3 regions of the Priestia flexa genome follow, and region 1 is predicted to be linked to each of the others. Evidence: riboswitches for the same ligand, from Rfam matches in the RefSeq annotation. Region 1 holds a riboswitch; each other region holds the start of a gene.
The links. A riboswitch is a leader RNA that binds a small molecule or an ion and turns the genes downstream of it on or off. The one in region 1 is predicted to bind S-adenosylmethionine.

Region 1 (6,622 bases):
CATCGTATCATGTGAATTTTTGGATGTCAACAGCGAAATTTAATAAAATTCTGTGCGACGATCTGTAAAGACCGGAATTTGTTCTCGGATTGCCTTTACGGTTGATAAATCAACGTCTGCTGTTAGTATTTCTTCATTTTCACCTGCTTCTGCAATAATTTCTCCCCAAGGGTCAATGATTAACGAATGACCAGCAAATGTGTTAGCTGGATCGTCTCCAGAGCGGTTGCAGGCAACCACGTAGCATTGATTTTCAATGGCTCTGCTTACTAGAAGTGCTTTCCAGTGAGCAAGTCTTGGCTTGGGCCACTGAGCAACCACAAAAAGGAGTTCTGCACCTGCGCTTGTATGAACGCGAATCCATTCTGGAAAGCGAATATCATAGCAAATAACGCCTGCGCATAATGAGTTTTCAAGCGTAAAGATGTTTTTGGTTTCACCTGGTTGTAGAAATAAGTGCTCATTCATCAGCTTAAATAAGTGTAGCTTGTTATATTGCGAGACCTCCTGGCCTTCACGATTAAAGACATACATTGTATTCGTAACGCCGCTTTTTGTTTTCTTAGCAACTGATCCAGCGATGATGTTCACGCTGTGTGTTTTGGCGAAAGCAGAGAAAAAGCTAGTCGCTTGCTTACCTTCTGAGTCCGCGATAGCGTCGAGGTTCTGTAAATCATAAGCCGTATCAAAAAGTTCTGGCAGTATAAGAATATCTGGAGATTCAAGCAGTGCTTCCTTCATTTTTTTTTCAGCATGCTCGTAATTTTTTTTAGGGTTTCCAAATGCAAGATCAAGTTGTAAACACGCTACTTTTAAGCTCATTAAACTTCACCATCCTGATTTATTTTATAAAAATGACTTTACAAGTTGACTATTACAATATATTATTTGTGACTAGAATTTCAAGAATTTTTTGAGAAGGTGTTCACATGAAGCAGTTTGAACAATCAGAACTATTGAAGAGTTTACCGAAACAATTTTTTGCATCCCTTGTTAGCAAAGTTGCAAAAGTAATAAAAGAAGGGCATGATGTGATTAATTTAGGGCAAGGAAACCCAGATCAGCCAACGCCCCCTCATATTGTCAAGGCACTTCAAGACGCGAGTGAAAATCCAAACTACCACAAGTACTCACCGTTTCGCGGACAAGCTTTTTTGAAAAAAGCGGCAGCAGCGTTTTACGAAAGAGAATACGGTGTCCAGCTAAATCCCGAAAAAGAAGTCGCTATTTTGTTTGGAGGCAAAGCTGGGTTAGTAGAAATTCCTCAGTGTTTACTTAATCCTGGAGATACAGTTTTAGTGCCCGACCCAGGTTACCCAGACTATTGGTCAGGAGTGGAGCTAGCACGAGCGAAAATGGAAGCTATGCCCTTGAAAAAAGAGAATGATTTTTTACCAGTTTACGAGGAAATAAGCGAAGAAGTGAAGCAAAAAGCTAAGCTCATGTTTTTAAACTACCCAAATAATCCGACCGGCGCAGTAGCTACGGCATTATTTTTCGAAAAAACGGTTGAATTTGCTCGCCAGTACGATACGTGCATTGTACATGACTTTGCGTACGGCGCAATTGGGTTTGACGGTCAAAAGCCCATTAGTTTTCTGCAAACTCCAGGTGCCAAAGAAGTGGGCATTGAAATTTATACGCTATCCAAAACGTATAATATGGCGGGGTGGCGCATCGGTTTTGCTGTTGGAAACGAAAGCGTTATTGAAGCGATTAATCTTTTACAAGATCACTTATTTGTAAGTGTATTTAGCGGAATACAGCAAGCAGCCGCGGTTGCTTTACTAGAGTCACAGAACTGCGTAGATGAACTAGTCGAACGCTATGAATCTCGTCGCCAGGTTCTCATTCATGGACTGCGTGAAATCGGATGGGACGTTGAAGCCCCACCAGGGTCGTTTTTTGCGTGGTTGCCGGTTCCAAAAAGCTATACATCAGAAGAATTTTCTGATTTGTTACTTGAAAAAGCACACGTCGTTGTTGCTCCTGGAATTGGGTTTGGTGAATACGGAGAAGGCTATGTGCGCGTAGGTTTATTAACCGATGAAGATCGACTGAAAGAAGCGGTTGATCGAATTGCTAAATTAAATTTATTCAAAAAATACGTTGACAATTCTTTTTGAGTTGGCTTAATATGTAAGAAGTTGTTGATTCATAAACACATATTTTTGATGAATACGATTAGCGTGAAAATCGATTATACAATATAAATAGCAATTTTCTTATTAAGAGTAGGTGGAGGGACTAGCCCTGTGAAGCCCGGCAACCGACTTAACGTTTTGTTAAGCACGGTGCTAAATCTTGCAGCAGTAGCTGAGAGATAAGAAGAGAGCAAAAAAGCCTCTTCTTTCTCACAAGAAGAGGCTTTTTTATTTCGTAACGATGGGAAATTTACAGCAAGGGAGTTTGAAGCAAATGAGTGAAATCGTTGCAAGTTATTTATTACATGATGAAAAAGGAAATTTTGAAAAAAAAGCAGAAGGCATTGCTCTAGGCTTAACGGTAGGTTCTTGGACAAATCTACCTCTGCTTGAGCAGGAGCAACTTAGAAAGCACAAAGGGCGCGTAGTTGACATTACACTACTTGAAGACTGCGATCGCGTCAACAATTATTTAGAGCAAACGACAAAGCAAGCGATTGTGAAAATTGGTTATCCGCTTTCTAATTATACAAATGATTTACCTGCTATTTTAGTTACTGTTTTCGGAAAACTATCATTAGACGGAAAAGTAAAATTATTAGATTTAGAGTTTTCACAAGAAGCATTAGCCGCTTTTCCTGGCCCACGCTTTGGAATTGAAGGGATTCGTGAGAAACTAAAAGTGTACGATCGTCCTCTTGTAATGAGTATTTTTAAAGGTGTAATTGGGCGTGATATGGATTATTTAACGGAGCAGCTTCGGGCACAAGCACTTGGAGGTGTCGATCTTGTAAAGGATGACGAAATCCTATTTGACAACGAACTGACACCGTTCGAAAAGCGTATTACAGAAGGGAAAAAAGTTCTTGATGAAGTATATAAAGAAACGGGTCATCGTACGCTATATGCCGTAAATTTAACGGGGCGTACATTTGATTTAAAAGAGAAAGCTAGAAAAGCAGCGGAGCTCGGAGCCGATGCTCTATTGTTTAACGTGTTTGCATATGGACTAGATGTGCTACAAGCTCTTCGTGAAGATGATGATATTAACTTACCAATCATGGCTCACCCAGCAGTAAGCGGTGCGTTAACACCATCTGAATTTCATGGATTCTCAAATTCTCTTTTACTAGGAAAATTACTTCGTGTTGTTGGAGCAGATTTTTCACTATTCCCATCACCGTACGGCAGCGTCGCGATGCCGCTTGAAGATACAGCTGGAATTACATACGAGGTAACAAGACCGCTACATACCTATAAGCAAACGTTCCCGGTTCCATCAGCAGGTATCCACCCAGGCATGGTTCCGCAGCTTATTTCCGATTTCGGTGTGGATAGCATTATTAACGCAGGCGGAGGCGTACACGGTCACCCAGATGGAGCAGTCGGTGGAGGAAAAGCATTCCGTGCAGCAGTTGATGCTACGCTTGCTGGACAGCCTTTAGAAGATACAAATGACGAAGCGCTACAAAAAGCACTTGAGCTATGGGGAGCAGTGAAGGTGAAAGGGTGATGAACGTGAAGATTTTCTGTGACTTTGACGGTACGATTACAAACAGCGATAACATCATTGCCATTATGAAAAAGTTTGCTCCAAGTGAGTGGGAAGCTATCAAAGATGATGTGTTGGCAGAGCGCGTATCGATTCAAGAAGGCGTTGGCAAAATGTTCTCTTTACTGCCAATCTCTTTAAAAGAAGAGATTGTATCATTTATTTTATCAAGTTCGGAGATTCGAACAGGATTCGAGCAGTTTGTGCATTACACAAAAGAAAAGGATATTCCGCTATATATTGTCAGTGGAGGAATTGACTTTTTTGTTGAACCAATGTTAGACGGCAAAATAGATAAAAAGAACCTTTACTGCAACGGCTCAGATTTTTTAGGGCAAACGATTAAAATTACGTGGCCTCATACATGCGATAGCCACTGTGAAAATGGCTGTGGCTGCTGTAAGCCGTCAATTATACGAAACCTGGTAGATGACAAAGATTTTATCATCGTAATTGGAGATTCCATTACGGATTTGCAGGCAGCAAAAATGGCTGATTGCGTATTGGCACGTGATTTCTTGCTTCAGAAATGCAAAGAGTTACATTTACCGCATCGGCCGTTTGAAACATTCCATGATGTCATTGAACATATTAACGAATTATCGGAGGTGGAAGTATGAGTATTTTAGCACAGCAGCGTTTACAAGAGATTGCGGATGTAAAAGAAGAACTTGCACAGCGAGATTGGTTTTTTGGAACTAGTGGTAACTTATCGATTAAAGTAAGTGAAGAGCCAACAACCTTCTTCGTATCAGCTAGTGGAAAAGATAAGCGAAAGCGTACAAGTGAAGATTTCTTACTTGTAGATAGCCATGGGAAAGCAGCGGAAGAAACACACTTGAAACCTTCCGCTGAGACGCTTTTACATGTTAAGGTTTATAGTCATACAAACGCTGGGTGCAGCCTGCATGTACATACAATTGATAACAACGTCATTTCTGAACTATATGGCGACGAAGGAAAGGTAACGTTTAAGGGGCAAGAGATTATTAAAGCACTCGGTATTTGGGAAGAAGATGCAGAGGTTACCGTTCCGATTATTCCGAATTATGCGGACATTCCGACGTTAGCTGAAGTCTTTGCTGAATATGTAACGGCGGATCAAGGGGCTGTTTTAATTCGTAACCACGGTATTACCGTATGGGGGGAAAATGCATTTGAAGCGAAAAAAGTGCTAGAAGCATACGAGTTTTTATTTAGTTATCACGTGAAAATTCTTTCACTAAAGAAATATAATCAACCAACACTTACTTAAGGGGGAGTTACATATGGCAAACATTCGTTTACATGCAACAGATGCACGCATTGAAAATCAAGAAGAGGTAGCAAGCTTTTTAGCTAATAATGAAGTCATTTATGAAAATTGGGATATTACAAAGCTACCTGAAAATCTGCGTGAAAAATTTAATTTAACAGACGAAGAAAAAGAAGAAATCTTAGCTTCATTTGATACAGAGATTAGGGATATTTCTGAGCGACGAAGTTATCAAGCACAAGATGTGATTTCGTTATCAGATACAACGCCTAACTTAGAAGAGTTATTAAAAAACTTTCAGCGTGAGCATCACCATACGGACGACGAAGTTCGTTTTATCGTCAGTGGACATGGTATTTTCGTCATTCAAGGAAAAGATGGTTCATTCTTTGATGTCGAGTTAGAGCCAGGTGACTTAATTTCTGTTCCAGAAAATGTGCGTCATTATTTTACACTAATGGAAGATCGCAAAGTAGTAGCCGTTCGTATTTTTGTTACAACAGAAGGCTGGGTGCCAATCTACGAATAAATTGAGATTGTAGACAAGGAAAAATAGCAGGATGTATGCGTGGTTAACGCAAGAAAATGCCGCTTCTGTTCTTGATGAAGCGGCATTTTCTTAAGCAATAAAAGCTTTAAGTCGGCGCTTGCTCTTCATTGCGCTAGGAATAATTCTTACTATTTTTATGAGAATAGTAATAGATGGAGGAAGAAGATGAAACATGTAAAAAAATGGTACAGTCCATTTATTTTATTGCTATTTGTCCTGTTCGTTACGGTTGGATGTACAAACGAACAGCCGGATATAAACGCGGCAAGTAAGCCACAAGTCAAAGAAGAACAAAAGACAGAGGCGAATTTCACAGCAAAAAACGTTAGTAAAGATACGAAAGTCGCTCTTATTGCCGAGTTTACGACGGGAACGCACGCAGCCCAGTATATTAGCGGTGCAACAGCGGCTGCCAAAGAACAAGGTATTCAGCTTACCGTGTCAGATGCCAATAACGATCAGTCAAAAATGGCAGCGTATTTAGATACGGCAATTAATCAAAATGTGGATGGTATTATCATTAAGCACGGTCGTTCTGAAACGTTGGAACCTGGCGTGAAGCGTGCCGTTGCAAAAGGTATACCCGTTGTTGCATTTGATGTTGAGCTAGATGTAGACGGCGTAACAACGATTGACCAAGATGACTATATGTTGGCGCTGCAAGGCTTAAAGCAAATGATGCAGGATATTAATGGCGAAGGAAAGATTGTGTACATTTTTGTTGGTGGTTTTGCGCCAATGGAAAAGCGAAACACCATTTATGAAGCAATGCTAGAACGTTATCCGGACGTAGAAGAAGTAGCGCGATTTGGAAACGCTACATCTAATACATCGCTAGATACCCAAACAAAAATGGCGGCTATCTTGAAAAAATATCCAAACAAAGGCGACATTACAGCCGTATGGGCACCTTGGGACGAATTCGCCAAAGGAGCTACGCGTGCAATTAAAGAAGCTGGCCGAGATGAAATTAAAGTTTACGGCGTCGATTTATCGGATGAAGATCTGCAGATGATGCAAGAAGAAAATAGTCCATGGAAAGCATCAGCAGCGGTAAATCCAGCAGCAATTGGCGAAAAGCAAGTGGAATTTGTTCTGCAAAGAATTGCTGGACAAGACAT
Region 2 (6,622 bases), 290 kb from region 1:
TATATGCAATTGATTTTTATAAAAATACATAGTAGAATAAAACAGAAATATTATTCTATCAAAGCTTTATCAGAAGTTTTAAAAAGAAAAAAAGCATAAAAATAAAAATAATCTATTTTATATACAAACCCTGTAGAGTCGTAGTCTATGATGGAGTCATCATTCCTAAAACACTCATTTACATCGGCATGCACATCATTTATCATAAAGACATCAAATGTTTTTAGAATATTTTTAATAATTTGTTAGAAAACAGGAGGATTACTATGTCAAACGATTGGAATCATCTATTTAACAGAATGCCTGAACTTTTAGCACCTACTATGGCAAAAGATCATCCAAATCTACCCGTTATAAAAGAAGAAGGGTGCTACTACTATGGATTAGACGGCAAACAATACCTAGACTTTACATCTGGAATTGCAACAACGAATGTTGGACATCGTCATCCAAAAGTTGTGCAAGCTATTAAAGACGGAGCTGATCAGCTACTTCATGGGCCTTCTGGCGTTATTATGTACGAGTCTATCTTAAGATTAGCTGACGAACTAGGAAAAGTTACGCCTGGTAACCTGGACTGTTTCTTCTTTGGAAACAGCGGTACGGAAGCAATTGAAGGAGCCTTAAAACTTGCTCGTCACGTAACAAAACGACCTTACGTCGTGTCATTCTTAGGCTGTTTTCATGGACGCTCAATGGGAGCGCTAAGCGTCACAACTTCAAAAAGTAAATACCGTCAGTTTCAGCAGCCTTCTGGCTTAACCTATCAAATTCCATATGCAAACCCAAAAGAATGTCCAGAGAATGTTGATGTGGATGCTTATTTTGAAGACAAGCTTGAAAAAGACTTTAATACCCTGTTCAAACATCAAGTAACGCCAGAAGAAGTAGCAGCTGTTATTTTAGAGCCTGTTCTTGGTGAAGGTGGATATATCATTCCACCAAAAAGCTGGATGAAAAAGCTTCGTGAAATCTGTGACCGTCATGGCATTTTACTCATTTTTGATGAGGTGCAAACAGGTTTTGGACGTACTGGAGAATGGTTTGCTGCACAGACATTTGACGTCGTGCCAGATATTATGGCTATTGCAAAAGGCATCGCTTCAGGCATTCCGTTAAGTGCTACTGTGGCTTCACAAGAGCTTATGAAAAAATGGCCTCTTGGCACGCATAGCACTACGTTTGGCGGTAATCCAATTGGCTGTTCGGCTGCGCTTGCTACACTTGAAGTGCTTCAAGAAGAAAATCTTCTCGAAAATGCAAAAGAAATGGGTGCTTATGCGCTCAAACAATTGGAGCTGTTAAAAGAAAAGCATTCGCTAATTGGAGACATCCGTGGAGTGGGACTTATGATCGGAATTGAGATTGTACATCCTGAAACAGGTGAACCCAATGGGGATGCACTATTTGAAATTCTAGACTTAGCTCTTGAACAAGGCGTTCTCTTCTATTTCTGTGGCAATGCAAGCGAAGTGATTCGTATGGTTCCACCTTTATCCGTAACGAAAGAGCAGATTGATGAAGGTCTTGCTATGCTAGATCAGGCTATTCATTTATATGAGCAAAAAGTTGCTATTAATGTATAAAAAGAGTGCTTAAAGCACTCTTTTTTGTTGGTCTAGTTATGATAGCGGTATCATATTGTTAGAAAGAAAAATCTTTTCAGAAAAGTCATTGACATTCCTTTGCTCAGCGTGTAACATAAGATTTAAGTTATCAACAATATTCTACAATATTCGACAAACTTCTTATCCAGAGAGGTGGAGGGACTGGCCCTGTGAAACCTCGGCAACGGACATTTGAACCGTGCCAACTCCAACAAGCAGTGCTTGATAGATAAGAAGAGAGCTGGTTCTTACTTACGTGATCCCAACCTCTTCTTACAGTCATTAAGACACTGTAAGTGGAGGTTTTATTATTTTATAACTACATACTGTACGTTTTCTTATCTAGAGAGGTAGAGGGACCTGGCCCTATGACACCTCAGCAACAGGCTGATTGCACTGTGCTAATTCCAGCAAGCGCTTAGAAGCTTGAACGATAAGAAGCAGGTTCTTTAGATAAGGAAGCTTCTTCTATGAAGCTTCCTTTTTATTTTTAGTAAATGGGGTGTAAGAATGAATTTACAGATAGAAAAGCTTAAAGAAAGCGTTATTGAGTATATTAACCAACAAGCTCAAACTTACATAGATACAAGTCATGCAATCCACGACCATCCTGAAATCGGAAATGAAGAGAAATTTGCATCTTATCTCTTATGTAAGCTGCTAGAAGAAGCAGACTTTGCCGTGGAACGCGGGGTAGCTGGACATGATACAGCATTTTTAGCAAAAAAAGCATCCGCAAGAAAAGGACCGAGAATTGGATTTCTTGCGGAGTATGATGCGCTTCCAGGGCTTGGACATGCTTGTGGTCATAACATTATTGGAACAACTAGCGTAGGAGCAGCGATTGCGCTTAGCCAAGTGCTTGACGAAATAGGAGGAGAACTTGTTGTGTTGGGCACCCCAGCGGAAGAAGGTGGACCGAATGGAAGTGCAAAAGGAAGCTTTGTAAAAGCGGGCCTTGTGCAAGACTTAAATGCTTGCATGATGGTTCACCCTGGAAAAGAAACGTGTATTACAGGGACAACGCTAGCTGTAGATCCTATTGATTTTGAGTTTTATGGACAGGCATCTCACGCAGCATCAGCTCCTGAAGAAGGCATTAACGCGTTAGATGCGGTTATTCAGTTATTCAATGGAGTGAACGCACTTCGTCAACATGTAAAGGATGATGTGAAAATTCACGGCATTATTACAGACGGAGGAACGGCTCCCAATATTGTTCCCGACTATGCAAAAGCGCGCTTTTATATTCGCGCACAAACGCGTAAAGAGTGTGATCAAGTGACGGAGAGAGTACAGCAAATCGCAAAGGGAGCGGCTATGGCAACTGGTGCTAAACTTAACGCATATTTCATTCAAAATAAAGTAGATCATATTCAGCTAAACCGCGCTTTTGATCGAGTATTTGAAGAAGTATTTACAGAATTAGGCGAAGACGTAGATACGGCGCATAAGCCTGGAATTGGCTCATCTGATGCAGGAAATGTTAGTCAAGTGGTACCAACCATTCACCCTTATATCAAAATCGGTGCTGAAACGCTGGCTTGGCACACTGATGAATTTCGTGAAGCAGCTAAATCTCCAGAAGGTGACAAAGGGTTACTTCAAGGGACAAAAGGTCTTGCTCTCATTGGCTTACGTTTATTAACTGAAGAGGACACGCTTTGTGCTATAAAAGACGAATTTACGAAGAAGCAGGCAGAGCTAGACTAGAATACACCTTTTCTTTCGTTCTCATAAAAGCTCTCTTTCACTCGTATGATAAAAAGAACGTAAGTGAAAGGGGGACGCACTTATTATTATTGTGCAGGGTCGTGCATTAAATATGAATGCAGTACCATATAGCATGCTTGAAGCTAATAAAGCACAGATTTTGAGAAAAATGGCTCAGTATCAAACAATTTATCGGTATGACAATATTATGCAGTTAGATTTTGAGCTGACTACCCGCCTACGAATTGTAGAAGCATCGTATCTTTTGTATAGAAGTGGTGCGAGATTTGCAACTTTTAAAGAATCTGAATGTAACGAAACGTATTGGCTTCGAACCGAAAAAGGAGGATTTAAGCTAAAAGAGAACGTGTTGCCATCCGTCGCATTAAACGATATTTTCTTTAACGGTTCGCTCTATGCGTTTGAATGTGCGGTTGCGATTGTTATGGTTTTTTATAAAGGTGTGTTGGAGAGTATTGGAGAGAGGGATTTTAATCAATTATTTACGAATTTAGTATTATATAGCGGTAAATTTGATGAAGATTTAAATCTTCAAAATCATCATGGTTATGATTTTTTAGAGGGAGACTGCGCTTATTTCAAAAACCCTGATCACCATGAAGATACCCCTCAATGGCAAGGTGAAAATACGATTATCGTTGGTGACGACTTGTATTTTGGACACGGCGTAGGCGTTAAATCCGCTGAAGGAATTATTGAACGGCTAAATGAAAAGAGAAAAGAAAACGCAACAGAGTCTGCTTACTTAACGTCATACATTACGCGTGTTGGTTTCCGCTACCTTAGCCAATTTTATGTTCATCGTGATGTCCTCGTTGAAGTTGATTATGATAAGCTCCCTCTTGTTGTGAGTCAAATAGGCTCAAGCACATACATTGGTTAAGAAAAACCCTCGCTTTCACAAAGCGGGGGTTTCCTATGATAAAGAGTAGAAGTGAACCAATATAATCTGCCTTAGTTGCTATAGAAAGAAGCATACCCTGCTATAATAAACAAAAGAAGCAGCGCAATTGTGATACCGATGATCCACAGCGACAATTTCTTCATAAGGAATACCTCCTCCATTCATTTAAAGAGTAGAAGATGAACCACCTGATGAACCGCTGGCTGTACCATATACAGTTTGACGCTTTACACCAGCTGTTTTGAACCCAACCTTCCAATTCCAATCAATTTGTCCGTAAGCACGGTTAGAAGAGACCCATGTTTTGGAATTTTGTTTTGAAATTGAGACTAGGGGATTGACGTTTTTCACAACTTTTCCGCTCACACTTTGTACGGACGTAACGTTAGATCCACTTGTAGAATAATAGACTGTAGCTTTCACTTGCGTAGTAGTAAACCCTGCAATTTTATACTGTGCTGTATAGGAAGCTGTGCGTGACACACCAGACGATAATGTGGAAAAACGCGGCGTTGCATATGCAGATGCTACCGCTGTATTGCTTGTAGGCGCGTCATCGTAATCAACGGATTCCGTTACTTCAATAGAATTAAGTAGCTCGTCTGGGTGATTTAAGTAGTAGATAACTTTTTCTTGCTGTTCAGGAGATAAAGCTGAAAATTGCTCTGCTGAATCTGACTCTCCCTGGGTATTAAGATAAGCAACATATGAAGAAATAGTATATCGCTCAGATCCCGTACTCATTGCTGAAGCGGGTTTTGTTGCAAAAAAAGTGAAGCCTAAAAGTATGATTGATACACAAAAAAGCATTTCTTTTTTTAACATTTGGTGTCGGCCCTTTCCATAATTACTAGGTAAATAGAATCGTAACGACTATTACTTTACCATATTTTCCTGGAAAAACGACAAATTTCTTTTAAAACAATTTAATAATAAATGTGTTGAAATACATCGGAGAAATGTAAATATAAAAAAGTATGTAAGGTTTTCTGACATTTTCCTGGCATTACTGTTAAAAAGAGAATATGATGTATTCAAGATCACATTATTCTCCTGCGATTTCGTATAACCTCTTGAAAAAGGGACTTGGGATTTTTCGTGGATCCACCTTCCTAGCTGCGTAAATCAGCTAGGAATTTTTTTTACCTTTTCAATAGACAGAATAATTAGTTATTTTTGATATATAATGAAACGCAAGAGAATGATGGATTTAAAGAGAGAGTAGGGGGCTTGAAGGAATGCAGCATATTTTAATTAAAAACGCGGAAATTATTACGATGAACGAAAAGAATGACATTGTATATGGAGATCTATACATAGTAGGAGACCGTATCGCTGCCATTGGTAAAGGGTTATCACCGGAAAAAGTCGATAAAGTCATTGATGGAACAAATCGGACAATTGTTCCTGGTTTCATTCATACTCACATTCATTTATGCCAAACGATGTTTCGCGGACAAGGCGATGACTTGGAGTTGATGGATTGGCTTCAAAAGAAAATATGGCCTTTAGAAGCTGCGCATGATGAAGAATCTATTTATTATTCCGCATTATTAGGTATTGGCGAGCTCATTAAAAGTGGCACTACAACTATCGTGGATATGGAAACCGTGCATCATACTGATTCGGCATTTGAAGCTATTGCACAAAGTGGTATTCGCGCCATTGCTGGTAAAGTAATGATGGATAAAAAGGCGGACAACATGCCAAAAGCATTACAGGAAACAACCGCTTCCTCAATTGCGGAAAGTGTTAAGCTGCTTGAGAAATGGCACGGATCTTATAATGACCGCATTCAGTACGCGTTTTCTCCCCGATTTGTTATTTCGTGTACGGAAGATTTACTAAGAGAAGTTGCGCACTTATCCGCGACTTACGGTGTGCATGTACATACGCATGCGTCTGAAAACCAAGAGGAAATTCGAATTGTAGAAGAAGAAACAGGCATGCGAAATATTTTATACTTAGATCACTTAGGGTTAGCCAATGAGCGGTTAATTTTAGCACACTGCGTCTGGCTGAATGACCAGGAAAAGGCAGTGATTAAAGATAGAGGAGTAAAGGTGAGTCATTGCCCAGGCTCAAATATGAAACTTGCTTCGGGATTTGCTGAGATTCCACATCTTCATGAACAGGGCATTTGTCTAAGTTTAGGAGCAGATGGCGCGCCTTGTAATAATAACCTCGATATGTTTAATGAAATGCGCCTTGCAGCAACGATTCATAAGCCGTCCTATGGACCTACAGCGATGAATGCGAAGCATGTACTTGAAATGGCAACGATTGGTGGAGCCAAAGCTGTTGGGCTTGAAAATGAAATTGGAAGTATTGAGGTTGGGAAAAAAGCCGACTTAGCTATGCTGAACCTTTATCAGCT
Region 3 (6,622 bases), 1.6 Mb from region 1:
ATTCCAATTAAATTAGCAAAGAATAATGATAGAGTTGCAGAAGCTAAAATAATAATAACTAGCTCCACCGTTAGAATACTTTCTGGGATAATACCAGAACCAATGGTTTTAACAACTTCTCCTCCACCGATAACAGCACCTAGTAAAATACCTAGTGCACATATAGCTAATGCCACTTTGCGATGCTTAATGGCACCTGAACCGTAAGAGACTCCCATAGCAGCAGCTGCACCACTTGCGCCAATATTCATCGCAAAAAAGAGGGCGATTGCAAAAGCAATGTAAACAAGCATAAATTTTCAGCTCTTTCATTTAAGATTCATGTAAGCCACATTCCACTTTCTTAGTACCTGCCCATCTTCCAGATCGTAAATCTTCCATGTTATAGGCAGGTAGCGTACAGGGCTCACATCCAATGCTTGGATACCCTTGATCGTGAAGTTTGTTATACGGCAAGTTATGCTTATATACATATCGCCAAATTTCTTTCCAAGACCAATGAATTAATGGGCAAACTTTAATCTTTTTGAATTTCTCGTCCTTATTAAAAAACTCTGTTTTACTTCTTGATTCAGATTGTTCTCTTCTTAACCCTGAAATCCAAGCATCATACGGAGCAAGTGATTCTTTTAAAGGAATAATCTTGCGAATTTGACAGCATAGGTTAGGCTCAGTTTTCCAAAGTTCATCTCCATGCTTTTCAGCTTGCTCTTTTAGCGATAGGTTAGGCTTTTTCATTTGGATACGTAAATCTGGAAACCTCTCTTTAATTGCTTCAATGACTTCGTACGTCTCTTTAAAATGAACACCTGTGTCTAAAAAAACAATGTGAGCATCTTTTTTCACTTTTGAAATTAAATCAATTAATACAATTCCTTCAATTCCAAAGCTAGATGCGTAAATAAGAGAATCACCATAATGGTTATATGCCCACTCTAACGCCTTTAAAGCTCCCTTTGTTTCATCTTGCTCATCAAAAGTCGGAAATTGATTTGGCCAATTTTCATACGTATATACACTCATGATTTTCACTCCAATACTTTGTTATCCAATCAAAAAAGACGGTTTTACCCCCATAATGAAGGATAAAACCGCCTCTAGTTTGTCTAGTCAGCTATTTATTTAATTCTTACTTTTTCATTTTTCTCGAGTTGAACTACTTTCCCATCTTGAACCACAAGCGTGATTGAGCCAAACTTCATGTCGCTTAACATTTTTTCTACGCTTGCAAAAACAGAATTTAAGTCAGAGTTTTGTGCCATCACAGTCCCTCCTTATTTGTTAACAATATATTCAACAGGCTTCTGTTTTTTCATGGAAAATAAAAAGTCTTCCACATCTGAAAGACTGATTAGGCAACAAATTCACCTTATCTTTCAAAATGAAAATCATTTTGTTGGAGTTAGCACCTTGCACAACATGCAGGTTGCTGGGTTTCAAAGGGCCAGTTCCCTCCACCACTCTGGATAAGTATTTTTTAAAAATTTTAGCATATTTAGAATATTTGTCAACAGCAAAAATAATTTATCCGATAAGAAAACTATACTTTAAATTAACAGAAATATCTATTATTTTTTCATTATATGCGCAATTTTTTTGGGCGTCACTCTTAATTCACACCGTTATAGTATAGATTTATGTCTTTCGTACACATTAAAACATAATAATTATTTTAGATTGGAGCTATGTTCAATGATGGAAAGTCACTCTTTTCAATTAGATGATGTAATTAAACAAAGTTTACAAAATCATTTAAGTCAAATAGCAGCGGAAGCAACCAAAATTCAGCAACATCTAGAAAGCAGTGACCACTGTGTTTTATGTGATTTTGAAGACTTAAGAAAATTATTTCAAAGCGTACAGTCCACAGCTGCATCCTATTATTTAAGACATTACTTGTCTCCTTACACCCACGAATACGCAGCTCTTTCACTCGCGATACATAATTTATCTGAGAAACATCATGGAGCTTTAATGGTTATTGAGAGAAATGACTCAGTGGAGCACTTAATTCAAAAAGGAATTCCTATTCACGCTCCCGTTACGTCTACGCTCGTTGAAACAGTTTTTTATCCTGGAAATCCATTACATGATGGTGCCATTGTGATTAGAAACAATCAAATTATTTCGGCTGCTAATGTTTTACCACTGTCCACAAAAGTACTGCAAAAGAAGCTTGGAACACGCCACCGTGCAGCTCTTGGTATGTCTGAACAGTGCGACGCACTTATTTTAGTTGTATCAGAAGAAAGCGGTCGAATATCTTTTGCTTTAGACGGTAGCTTATATCCAATCCATTCCAGCAAAAACATCCTGTAAGCGACTACACCTGTCTGACATCATACCTTATAGTTATAAAAAAAGAGATTACACGATAAAAAAAACTTATTACAGGTTGCCTTTTATACGTCTAACGCGCTATAATCACTAATGTCAGAAAACCTTACACATTTTAAAAAAGCATCATTAAAATGACTCTTTTTATGAACAGCTAAGGTTAATCATTAATTAAGGGAGAGAACTTTTAGGATGGAAACCATATCGACTCTATTCAGCAGCTTTGTGGATGAAGCCAATAATTTTTTATGGACTTACATATTAATTGCGCTTCTTTTATTAGTTGGATTATATTTTACAATTCGTACAAAATTCGTTCAGTTTAGTCAGTTCAAAGAAATGGTTCGCTTGTTAGGTGAAGGCGCTAAAACAGACGGAAGCGATAAAAAAGGAATTACCTCCTTTCAGGCTTTTGCTATTAGTACAGCAGCTCGTGTAGGTACTGGGAACCTTGCTGGTGTTGCTTCTGCAATTGCTCTTGGGGGACCTGGAGCAGTGTTTTGGATGTGGGTTGTTGCTTTAGTTGGATCAGCATCAGCTTTTATTGAAAGCACCCTTGCTCAAGTATATAAAGTAAAAGACAAAGACGGTTTTCGTGGTGGTCCTGCTTACTACATGGAAAAAGGTTTAAACAAACGCTGGATGGGTGTTTTATTTTCCATCTTAATTACAATCTCATTCGGATTAGTATTTAACTCTGTACAAGCTAATACTATTTCACTTGCTTTTGAAGAAGCTTTTGGCGTTAATCGCTTAATTGTTGGTGTTGTTGTTACAGCCATTGTGGGTGTTCTCATTTTTGGTGGTATTAAACGAGTAGCCAAAGCATCAGAGTTAATTGTAGTAGTAATGGCAGTTGTATATATTGGACTAGCATTAGTTGTTTTAGCTATTAATATTACAGAAATTCCACATATGATCGCATTAATTATAAAAAGCGCTTTTGGATTTGAAGAAGCATTTGCCGGTGCCATCGGTGCTGCCATCATGAATGGTATCAAACGCGGATTATTCTCCAACGAAGCTGGTATGGGTAGTGCACCTAACGCAGCCGCAGCGGCATCTGTCAGTCACCCAGCTAAGCAAGGTTTCATTCAAGCTCTGGCTGTCTTTAACGATACGCTAATCATCTGTAGTTGTACTGCATTTATCGTGTTATTATCTGGTGCGTATGCAACGCCTGGACTTGAAGGAATTCAATTGACTCAAGTTGCGTTAAGTACACATATCGGTGGATGGGCTGTTCAATTCATTGCTATCATTTTATTTATGTTTGCATTTAGCTCATTAGTAGCTAACTATTATTATGGAGAAACAAACATTGAATTTTTAACATCAAACAAAATCTGGTTAAACCTTTATCGATTCGGGGTTATCTTAATGGTATTGTTTGGTTCAGTTGCAAGCTTAGGCGTTGTTTGGGGACTTGCAGACTTATTTATGGCCCTAATGGCAATTACAAACCTAATTGCAATTGTTTTACTAGGAAAAGTTGCAATTGCAGTCTTAAACGATTACTTGTCTCAGCGTAAAGCAGGAAAAGATCCTGTTTTCTACAAAGATTCTGTTAAAGGCTTAGAGAATTTAGATTTCTGGGAACGCTCTCGAGAAATTGATAAATAATAAAGGAGCAGCTATTATGCTGCTTTTTTATTTGACTGTATTTGACCGAAAATTTAAACTATTATACAGAAACTAATTCAGAAAAGGTGATAATTATGGCAATTCTAGGATTTGGGCACGTAGGTATTCAGGTAAAAAACATTCAAGAGTCAATAACATTTTATACAGAAATTGTTGGGTTAGAATTACTAGAAACGTTTCCACATACAGACCCGTCCTTGAAGCTAGCTTTCTTAGGAATAGACAACAATATCATTGTTGAATTAATTGAAGGATACAACCCTTCACTACCTTCAGAAGGGAAAGTTCATCACTTTGCGCTTACAGTAGACAATATCGAAGAAGAACGTTCACGTTTAAAGAATCTCAACGTTTCTTTTGTAGACGAAGAAATCGTAACGTTGCCTAACGGAGCAAAATATTTATTCTTTTATGGCCCTGACGGTGAATGGATTGAATATATGGAAGTAAAAACGAGATAAGTTCTTATACCTCTTTCATAAGTTGGTCATACTAATAACTAGACCCTTATGCTAGGAGGTTTTTTTATGGTCGATTGGCTTCTGTTTCGCTTTTTCCGACGCTCTGTCATAACGCGTTTACTATTTATTATTACGTTTTTAGTTATTTTATTTGGAACTATTATGCACATAGCTGAACCACAAACTTTTTTTACAATTTTTGATGGGATTTGGTGGGTAGTTATTACCATTTCAACAATTGGCTATGGAGATTTTGTGCCAGACACCGTTATAGGTAAGCTAATTGCTATGCTTTTAATTTTAATTGGCACAGGTTTTATTACTACTTACTTTGTTTCACTGGCTACAATTGCCGTGTCAAAAGAAAATGCCTATCTAGAAGGAAATTTAAAGTTTTTAGGCGAAGGTCACCTTATTATTATTGGTTGGAATGAAAGAGCCAGACTGGTTATTGAAGAATATAAAAAGGCTTTTCACGAAGAGGTTATTGTCTTAATTGACAGTAGCCTAAAGAAAAATCCAATGATTTGTGATCGATTACACTTCATTAAAGGCAGCGCTTCCGATTCTAATACGTTATCATTAGCGAACCTTTCAAAAGCGAAAAAGGTATTAATAACTGCTGATCAACATACAACAGAAGAACAAGCTGATATGCAAACAATTGTGACACTAGTAGCGATTAGGGGCGCTAATCCTTCTGCCTATCTCATTGCTGAGCTTTTAACTGAAAAGCATATCCGAAATGCAGAAACAATTGGAATTAATGAAATCATTAAAACGAATGAACTGATTAGCCAATTAATGCATGAAAATATTTTTGTTACAAAGCTAAAAGAGTAACAATCCCTCTGCCTTCTTTTAGCTTTGTAACGCTTCTTCTGCTTCTTTTAACAATTCTTTTCCTAACGAAAGGTATTCTTCAGGAAATTGTGCATCAGGATCTTGAGGCTCTGCAAATTGATTAAACGATGCATTAACATTACCTACATGAACATTATCATCTAGCCCAATTTGATATTTGTGTGAAAGCAAATAGGGCTTTCCAATTTGAACTGTTGTTCCTTGTGAATCCAGCTGACCATCCATAGCCTGAAAAGGAATTCGTAAAAACTGGTATCCAACTTCATCATTTATCTTATAATCGAAAAAACCGTGGTCGTAATCCCAGTTCCCTCCTATAACGTATCCTAGTGGCTTTAATGTCTGCTCTAATACATATAGCTTAAATAGTTCACCTTCTAATTTTGAAGCTAATTCAATCATTACCTCGCCTCCTCTTTTGTTAACATCTCCTTTTCACTATAAATTATCCATAAAAAAAGTGCGGAAACAAATTCCGCACTTCTACTTGATATCTTATTTTAAACGTTTTTCTAATTCTGCTTTTTTCTCTTCAAACCCTGGTTTACCAAGAAGCGCAAACATATTTACCTTATATGCTTCTACACCAGGCTGATCAAATGGGTTAACACCTAATAGGTAACCACTCATCGCACAAGCTTTCTCGAAGAAGTATACTAAATAACCAAAGGTATACTCATCTAAAGCTGGAATGCTTACAACTAAGTTTGGCACACCACCATCAGTATGAGCAAGCATCGTGCCTTGGAATGCCTTTTTATTTACAAAATCAACTGTTTCACCAGCTAAATAGTTTAAGCCGTCTAAATCTGCTGCATCTGACTCAATTGTTAATTCATGGCGTGACTTTTCTACTTGCACAATTGTTTCAAATAAGTCACGGCGACCTTCTTGTACATATTGACCTAATGAGTGAAGATCAGTAGAGAAGTTCGCTGAAGAAGGATAGATACCTTTTTGGTCTTTTCCTTCACTTTCACCAAACAGTTGTTTCCACCACTCTGCAAAGTATTGAAGAGCTGGCTCATAGTTAATTAGCATCTCAATTGTTTTACCTTTATTGTAAAGGACGTTTCGAGCAACTGCATATTGGTACGCAGGGTTTTGCTCAAGCTCAGAAGCTGCAAAATCATTTTGTGCTGCTGCTGCACCTTTCATCATGTCTTCAATTTTTAAACCAGCAGCTGCAATCGGTAAAAGCCCTACCGCTGTTAACACAGAATAACGGCCCCCAACATCATCAGGAATAACAAATGTTTCATAGCCTTCTTCATCTGCTAGCGTTTTTAATGCTCCACGCGCTTTATCTGTTGTAG

Region 2: another riboswitch for S-adenosylmethionine. It lies ahead of LZP85_RS03430 (M20 family metallopeptidase); the one in region 1 lies ahead of mtnW (2,3-diketo-5-methylthiopentyl-1-phosphate enolase).
Region 3: another riboswitch for S-adenosylmethionine. It lies ahead of LZP85_RS17410 (YezD family protein); the one in region 1 lies ahead of mtnW (2,3-diketo-5-methylthiopentyl-1-phosphate enolase).

What each region holds. Positions count from the first base shown of each region.
Region 1 covers NZ_CP090431.1:967,303-973,924, forward strand. Annotated here, with positions in the region: gene LZP85_RS04885 (carbon-nitrogen family hydrolase) at 40-822, opposite strand; gene LZP85_RS04890 (pyridoxal phosphate-dependent aminotransferase) at 930-2,126, shown strand; SAM riboswitch class I at 2,223-2,330, shown strand; gene mtnW (2,3-diketo-5-methylthiopentyl-1-phosphate enolase) at 2,419-3,657, shown strand; gene LZP85_RS04900 (2-hydroxy-3-keto-5-methylthiopentenyl-1-phosphate phosphatase) at 3,657-4,316, shown strand; gene LZP85_RS04905 (methylthioribulose 1-phosphate dehydratase) at 4,313-4,951, shown strand; gene LZP85_RS04910 (1,2-dihydroxy-3-keto-5-methylthiopentene dioxygenase) at 4,965-5,480, shown strand; gene LZP85_RS04915 (sugar ABC transporter substrate-binding protein) at 5,667-6,622, shown strand, end outside.
Region 2 covers NZ_CP090431.1:676,605-683,226, forward strand. Annotated here, with positions in the region: gene LZP85_RS03425 (aspartate aminotransferase family protein) at 267-1,586, shown strand; SAM riboswitch class I at 1,746-1,843, shown strand; SAM riboswitch class I at 1,943-2,047, shown strand; gene LZP85_RS03430 (M20 family metallopeptidase) at 2,118-3,320, shown strand; gene LZP85_RS03435 (protein-glutamine gamma-glutamyltransferase) at 3,412-4,224, shown strand; gene LZP85_RS03440 (hypothetical protein) at 4,411-5,070, opposite strand; gene LZP85_RS03445 (5'-deoxyadenosine deaminase) at 5,484-6,622, shown strand, end outside.
Region 3 covers NZ_CP090431.1:3,379,629-3,386,250, forward strand. Annotated here, with positions in the region: gene LZP85_RS17400 (sulfate permease) at 1-293, opposite strand, end outside; gene LZP85_RS17405 (phosphoadenylyl-sulfate reductase) at 313-1,023, opposite strand; gene LZP85_RS17410 (YezD family protein) at 1,119-1,262, opposite strand; SAM riboswitch class I at 1,367-1,473, opposite strand; gene cdaS (sporulation-specific diadenylate cyclase CdaS) at 1,696-2,319, shown strand; gene LZP85_RS17420 (alanine/glycine:cation symporter family protein) at 2,530-3,960, shown strand; gene LZP85_RS17425 (VOC family protein) at 4,056-4,442, shown strand; gene LZP85_RS17430 (ion channel) at 4,509-5,285, shown strand; gene LZP85_RS17435 (YugN-like family protein) at 5,304-5,708, opposite strand; gene LZP85_RS17440 (glucose-6-phosphate isomerase) at 5,802-6,622, opposite strand, start outside.